2 regions of the Micromonospora sp. CPCC 205558 genome follow, and region 1 is predicted to be linked to the other one. Evidence: riboswitches for the same ligand, from Rfam matches in the RefSeq annotation. Region 1 holds a riboswitch; the other holds the start of a gene.

Region 1 (3,767 bases):
CACCGAATCCGGCCACTTTTGGCGACGCGGCTATGGTGGTCCGATGCTGCTCTCCGACCGCGACCTGGTCTCCGAGATCAAGGCCGGCACGCTGGGCCTGGAGCCGTTCGAGCCCACCCTGGTCCAACCGTCCAGCATCGACGTCCGACTCGACCGGCTGTTCCGGGTCTTCAACAACCACCTCTACACCCACATCGATCCCGCCATGCAGCAGGACGACCTGACCTCGGTGGTCGAGGTCCCCGACGGCGAGCCGTTCGTGCTGCACCCGGGGGAGTTCGTCCTCGCCTCGACACTGGAGGTCATCTCGCTGGGCGACCAGCTCGCCGGCCGGCTGGAGGGCAAGAGCTCCCTGGGCCGGCTCGGGCTGCTCACGCACTCCACCGCGGGTTTCATCGACCCGGGCTTCTCGGGTCACGTGACGCTGGAACTCTCGAACGTGGCGAACCTGCCGATCACCCTGTGGCCGGGCATGAAGATCGGCCAGCTCTGCATCTTCCGGCTCTCCTCGCCGGCCGAGCACCCGTACGGCTCGGTGGTCTACGGCTCGCGCTACCAGGGCCAGCGGGGGCCGACACCCAGCCGCGCCTGGCAGCACTGGCGCACCTGGCCCACCCGCTGAGGTTCAGCCGCTAGGACCGAGACGACGAGGGCCCGCCGCGACGGATCGCGACGGGCCCTTCGGTCATCCAAGGGTCAGCCTGGGCGGCCGTAGCTGTGGATCGGGCCGTCGTCGACCTTCTTCATCTTGACCGGTTGACCGGCCTGCGAGGCGTGCACCACCCAGCCGCCGCCGACGTACATGCCGACGTGGTGGATGTCGCTGTAGTAGAAGACCAGGTCGCCGGGGCGCAGGTCGCCCCTGCTGACGTTCTTCGTGACCCGGCTCTGCGCGGCGGCGTTGTGCGGCAGGGACACGCCGGCCTTCGCCCAGGCGGCCAGCATCAGCCCGGAGCAGTCGTACGAGTTCGGGCCCTCGGCACCCCACACGTAGGGCTTGCCGATCTGCGCGCAGGCGAACTTGACCGCGGTACCTGCGGCGCCGCCGGGGTAGCTACCCGGGCAGGGCGCCGGGCGCAGCGGGCCGCCGCCGCCGTTGCCGTACACCTTGAGGCGCAGCTTCTGCAGGCGGTCGATCTCTTCGTTGATCTGCTTCTTCTTCGCCGCCAACTGAGCTTCGGTGCGGGCCAGCTGGGACACCATCTCGTCGAGCGGCGCCTTCTGCGCGGCCAGCTGGTCGCGCAGGTCGGCCACCTGGCGTACGTCCTTCTGCTGGTTGTGCGCGAAGCGGTCGAGGATTTCGAGCTGGCCGACCACCTCGCTGGGCGACCGGCTGCCCAGTACGGCGTTGACGGTCGAGACGTTCTCACCCATGTAGGCACGTGCGGCCAGGGCGCCGACCTTGTCCAACGCGGCGTCGACCTGACGCTCCAGCGGGGCGATCCGGGCGGCCAGCGCGTCGGCCTGCTTGCGCTTCGCGGCGAGGTCGGCGCGGGTGGCGTTGTGCCGTTCGATGATCGGTTCGAGCTTGTTCCAGTCGGCGTCGATCTGGCGCTCGATCTCGGCGACGGACGGGTCGGCGTGGGCCGCCGTGGCACTGCCGGTCAGGACGACGGCGATGCCGGCCAGCGCGGCGAGTGCGGTGGTGAAGCGGGACCAGCGTGGGCGCGGCACGATCGACGCAGGGCCGGCTGATGCCGACCGCTCGGACGACGGCCGCGGGGCATGGAGTGCCACCGGGGTTCCGTACTCCTTCTTCCTGACCGCCTACCGGGTTAGCTGACGGGTTCGGGCGGGAAGTCGGCGCCCTACCGCAGTGGCTGCGGATTCACCCCGAGGGACCTGGGTCCCCGGTTCGCTCGGAAACGACTCGGCGGTGTCGGTCCGTTACCGCCCGGGTTGGGCGGAGCTGCTGTCGGGCCGACGAATGACCAGAGTAGAGACGCTTGTTACCGATCCGCAACCCGTTCGGCCGTGACACTCCGTACCGATTGGGCGAGGTCACCGACCGTGTGTGAAGAATTCTTTCCGCACGCTTCGATAGATAGAAAGGTATTGACCTGGCCTGCCGGGCGGCGCGATGGTGACCTGACCTCACTCCGCGAGAATCTAGGGGGTTCGATGCACCATTCAACCCTGTCCGCCGGCTGGCGCGCACTGCTCGCCGCCACCGTGGTCGCCGCAGCGACCACGGTGCCATTCTCCGCCGGCCCGGCCGCCGCCGCGCCAACCACCGACCGCCAGCAGCAGTACGCCGCCGCAGCCACCGAGTACGGCGTGCCGACGGTCGTGTTGCTCGGCGTCTCCTACCTGGAGTCGCGCTGGGACGCCAACGCCGGCACACCGAGCACCAGTGGCGGCTACGGCCCGATGCACCTGACCGATGCGCGGCACGTGGCCGCCCTACCCGGGCGCGGTCACCACGACGCCGGAGCCGAGGACCCACGCGGCGACGACTCCCGTCCCGCCCGGGTCCCCGCGCCCCGGCCGGTCGAGGCCCCAGCGCCGTCCACCACCGCGTTGCAGACCGTGGACGCCGCCGCCACGCTGACCGGCGTCGCCCCCGAGGCGCTACGCACCGACGCCGGCCTCAACATCCGGGGTGGGGCCGCGCTGCTGAGCGCGTACCAACGGGAGTTGGGCGCTCCGGTGGGCGCGGACACCGACCCGGCTGCCTGGTACGGCGCGGTGGCCCGCTACTCCGGCGCGGACAGCGCCGACGCCGCCGCCGCCTTCGCCGACGAGGTCTTCACCACCATCGGCGCGGGCGCGTCCCGGATGACCGACGACGGCCAGCGGATCACCCTGCCGGCCCGCGCGGTGCGACCCGAACGTTCCTGGTTGGACCGTCTGGGCCTGCGCCGGCTGGCCCGCCCGGACGGGGTGGAGTGCCCGCGCACCATCTCCTGCGAGTGGATCCCGGCCCCCTACGAAGCGTTCGGCGACGGGGACTACGGCAACCACGACCTCTCCGACCGGCCCGCCCGGCAGAAAATCGAATACATCGTCATCCACGACACCGAGGCGAGTTGGGCGACGACCCTGCAACTCGTCCAGGATCCGACCTACGTGAGCTGGCACTACTCGCTGCGCTCGGTCGACGGGCACATCGCCCAGCATGTGTTGACCAAGGACGTCGGCTGGCACGCCGGCAACTGGTACGTGAACGCGAAGTCGATCGGGCTGGAACACGAGGGCTTCGCGGCGCAGGGGACCTGGTACACCGAGGCGATGTACCGGACCTCGGCGAAGCTGGTCCGGCATCTGGCGCTGCGGCTGGGCATCCCACTGGACCGCCAGCACATCATCGGGCACGACAACGTGCCCGGCACCACCGCCGCGACCGTGCCCGGAATGCACTGGGACCCGGGGCCGTACTGGGACTGGACGCACTACTTCGACCTGCTGCACGCACCTCGACTGGACACCGGCACGCCGGCCACCGGGCTCGTCCGGATCGACCCGGACTACGCCACCAACCAGCCGGCGTTCACCGGCTGCGTCACCGCGGGCGTGCCGTGCGCGCCGCGCGGCTCCTCGGCGGTGGTGCTGCGGAGCGCACCGTCCGCTGACGCGCCGCTGGTCAACGACATCGCACTGCGCCCGAACGGCACCCCGAACACGATGGCCGTGTCGGACCACGGTGCCCGGGCATCCGCCGGGCAGACGTACGCGCTGGCCGGGCGGCAGGGCGACTGGACGGCGATCTGGTACCTCGGGCAGCGGGCCTGGTTCCACAACCCGGCGTCCGCGCCGACCGCCAGCTG
Region 2 (3,767 bases), on a different contig from region 1:
TCCGGGTCGGTGTGACGGTAGCGTGGGCGCGTGCTTCCGGTCGCGTTCACCTGTCCGCTGTGGTGGGTGGCGCGCTGGGCGACGCGGGTGCTGACCAGCCTCGCCGTCGTCGCGGCCCTGGCGCTCGGCGCAGGCCCGGCCACGGCCGCCGCGCCGACGCCCAGGCCGGTGCCGACGTCGAGCGCGGTGCCAACGTCGAGCGCGGTGCCAACGTCGAGCGCGATGCCGGCCGCCGTCGCTGTCGGGTCACTGGCGGCCTCCTGCCGGCACGCCGAAGCGCAGGGTGTGGCGCGCTCGACCCCGGCGATACCGCCGGAGGCCGCCGAGGATTCGGTTCCGACCTGGTCGGTCGACACGCCGGTGACGTTCCCCGGCGATCAGGGCGCCACCGCTGCCGGCGTGCTGCCGGTCCACACGGCCGAGTCTGACCGGCTGCCCCTCGTCGACAGTGCGAGTGGTCGAGCCTCCCGAGCCCCACCCCGGCGCTGAGCCACCGGGACGACCGTCCCGTCGCCGCGCCCTGTCGACCCACCCGCTTCCTACCCCGCCGACCGGTGGCCCGCCGTGGCCCGCTGGCCGGTGCGGGCCCTCACCGCACTGTTCTCTCCCCGAGGTGCCGACCATGGAGACCGCCGTCTTCTACCAGTTCGTGACCGAGGTGCCGCAGGCCGCCGCCATCTGGTCGACGCTGTTCCTGCTGACCCTGGGCCTGCTCACCGTGCTGGCCGCCCGCCCCGAACGGGACCGGCCCACTGACGACCCGCCCCCGGCCGCGCCCACCGCTCGGGAGCTGGCCGCCGCCGAGGCCGTCGACAGGCGTCGCTACGCCGAGGAGGTGGCCGTCGCCGCAGCCGGTGCGTCGACGACCGCCAAGCGGCGACGCGCCGCCTGGCTGACCGCTCAGGAGCAGCTGGAGCGGGCCTGGATCGAGTACGACGAGGCGGACAACGCCGCGCGTCGTTTCGCCGGTGCCGGGGCGCTGCCCACCCCGCGCACTCCGCACACCCCCGCCGAATACGCGGCCCGGGAGCGCTATCTGCACCGGGCGGCGATGGCGGCGTACTGGCGGGGTGACCTGAGCATGGCGCAGCTCGGTGACGTGTTCGGGCACCGGCACGGCTGGGATCCCCGACGACACCCGGTCGAGCAGGAGGTGCTGATCAGCCGGGTGATCCGGGACGCGCGGCTGGCCGACTACCAGGTGGCCGCCGGCCGTGAGCGGGCCGCGTGGCGCGACGCGGAGTTGGCCGCCGAGTCGGCTCGTACCCTCGCCGAGGAGGCGTACGCGGCGGCGGCCCGGCTGCGCCCGACCCCGGTGCCCGTCCGCCGGACGGTGGCGGAGGCGTTGCGCCCCGCCGTGGTGGCACGGTGGCGGCCGGCGCGGGTGGGTTGAGCCCGATCTGTGATGTGAGGCCGGTCACGCAATTGTGAAATCGGACGTCCGGCGCGAGTGGTGCCATCGTTCCCACGATTGTGGTTGCGTTTTTTGCCGCCTGTCCGGTTGTCGCCCGCAGGCGCGGCCGTAACCGGTTGTCCCATCGAGTCACGTCATCGGCAATACGCGCAGAAATTGCCGCGCCAATTGAGGTTTACGCAGGTGAGCCTTGCTTGGCAGGGCACGTGGACCACCAGTAGTGTCGTCCCGTCCGGTGCGGTAACCGATCGCAAGACGCGACGCCGCATCGACCCGCTTAATCGTGATCAACGAACCGGGGACCCATCAGTAAGTCCGGGGTGAATCCGCGAGCCACGGCCCGCGGTAGGGCGATCTTCCCGCCCGAATCCGTCAGCTAACCCGGTAGGCGGTGTCGGAAGGAGTCCCAATCTCGTGCAGCACCTTTCCACCCCTCGGTTGTTCCCTCGCCTCCACGGCGCGGCGGTGCACCCGCTCAATCGTCGAGTGACGGTGAGCTGACCCCCGGGTCATCGCCTTCCCCGCCCGGCCACGCCGGGCGTTCCCCTGAGCGGTTCACCATCCGCGGACCACGGTCCGCGCGCTGGCGCCTGCCCGGATACCGGTCCGGCCCCGGTGTGCCGCTCTCCCCCCGATCCGTGGAGGACCCCGTGAAGCACACCCTGCAGCGTCAGCTCCGCCGTCTCGCCACCGAGCGCCCGTACCAGATCGTTGCCGCCGCCGCGGCCCTCGCGATCGCCACCACCACCGGCGCCCTGGTCACCACCGCCGACGACGCCCCGGCCGGCCAGCGCACCGCGACCACGGTCGCCGAGATGCGCAGCGACGTCGCCGCCTCCCGCAGCGAGGTTCGGGACGCGTCCCCCTCGGCCAGCGCCGTGCCGACCACGGCCGCCCCGGCCAGCAGCGCCGCGTCGCCCGCCGCCAAGACCACGACCAACCCGGACCTGACCCGGAAGCCGAAGCCGAAGCCGCCCGCGACCAAGGTGCTCGACTACGACTACGAGGCGCAGAACACCTACTACAACTGCGGCCCGGCGGCCACCCGGAACGCGCTCAGCGCCGCCGGCATCGACCGCACCCAGGAGGAGCTCGGCGCCGAGCTGGGCACCACCGAGATGGGCACTAACTCGGCCGAGGACACCACCCGGGTGCTCAACGCTGAGGTGAAGGGCTCCCCGTACCGGACCCGGATGTTCCCCAGCGCGCCCAGCCCGGCGCAGATGGACCGGCTCCAGGCCGACGTCGTGAAGGCCATCACCGACGGCCGGGGCGTGGTCGCCAACGTCGTCGGGGACGCCACCGACACCGACGGCGGCTGGCACTCCTACGGTGGTGGGCACTACATCGCCGTCGTGGGCTACAAGGACAACGGTCGCACCGTGCGGATCGCCGACTCGGCGAACCCGGCCGACCCGTCGTACTGGATCACCACCATCGACCTGGCTAACTGGATCACCAGCCGGGGCTACTCCGCCTGACCCAGGCACGCTGAACCGTCACGGGCGCCGTCCCCCACAAGGGGCCGGCGCCCGTGGCGTCTTCGCATGTCGCGGCTGGGCGTCGACGACTCTCGTACCGGGCCGTGAACCGTGACAGACTGCGGCCGTGGTGGAGACATCGGGTGGTCACGCCGGCCGTGGGCCGGTCCTGCTGCTGCTGCACGGCATGGGGGCGACCGGGGACGTGTGGTTGCCCTGGGCGCCGTACCTTGAGCAGCGCTGGCCCGGGCGGTGGCTGGCACCGGACCTCGCCGGCCACGGTTGGGCGCCGCCGCTGCCGTCGTACTCCTTCGCGGGCTTCGCCCAGCAGGTCGCGCAGGCCCTCGCCCCCGACGACCGGCTGGTCGTGTTCGGACACTCGCTGGGTGGGATGGTCGGCCTGGCGCTGGCCGCCCGCGCCGCCGGGACGCCGGTGGACGCGGTCGTCGGGCTGGGCATCAAGGCACAGTGGACGGCCGCGGAGCTGGAACGCGCCGCCGAGGTCGCTGCCCGCCCGGTGAGCTGGTTCGCCAGCCGCACCGAGGCGGCCCGCCGCTACCTGCGGGTCTCCGGACTGGTCGGCCTGCTCCCGCCGGACCACCCGGTGGTGGACGCCGGTCTGCGCCAGGTCGACGGCCGGTGGCGCCTGGCCATGGACCCGACCGCCTTCGCCGTCGGCGAACCCGACCTGGGCGCGCTGTTGGCGGCGACCGACGTGCCGGTGGTGCTGGCGCGCGGGGAGAACGACCCGATGGTCACCGACGAACAGCTCAAGGAGTACGGCGTACCGGTCGCCACGCTGCCCGGTCTCGGGCACAACGCGCACGTGGAGGACCCGGCGGCGGTGCTGGCGCTGCTCGACCCGTACCGCT

What was found. Region 1 has a riboswitch for cyclic di-AMP ahead of V6U86_RS08540 (C40 family peptidase). Riboswitches for the same ligand answer to the same signal wherever they lie in the genome.
Region 2: linked by a shared signal. The riboswitch ahead of V6U86_RS16880 (C39 family peptidase) and the one ahead of V6U86_RS08540 (C40 family peptidase) in region 1 are both predicted to bind cyclic di-AMP.

Annotation. Positions count from the first base shown of each region.
Region 1 covers NZ_JBAKHR010000006.1:258,536-262,302, reverse strand. Annotated here, with positions in the region: gene dcd (dCTP deaminase) at 44-622, shown strand; gene V6U86_RS08540 (C40 family peptidase) at 697-1,674, opposite strand; cyclic di-AMP (ydaO/yuaA leader) riboswitch at 1,751-1,886, opposite strand; gene V6U86_RS08535 (N-acetylmuramoyl-L-alanine amidase) at 2,122-3,767, shown strand, end outside.
Region 2 covers NZ_JBAKHR010000012.1:196,674-200,440, forward strand. Annotated here, with positions in the region: gene V6U86_RS16870 (hypothetical protein) at 31-489, shown strand; gene V6U86_RS16875 (hypothetical protein) at 623-1,393, shown strand; cyclic di-AMP (ydaO/yuaA leader) riboswitch at 1,679-1,820, shown strand; gene V6U86_RS16880 (C39 family peptidase) at 2,053-2,895, shown strand; gene V6U86_RS16885 (alpha/beta fold hydrolase) at 3,023-3,767, shown strand, end outside.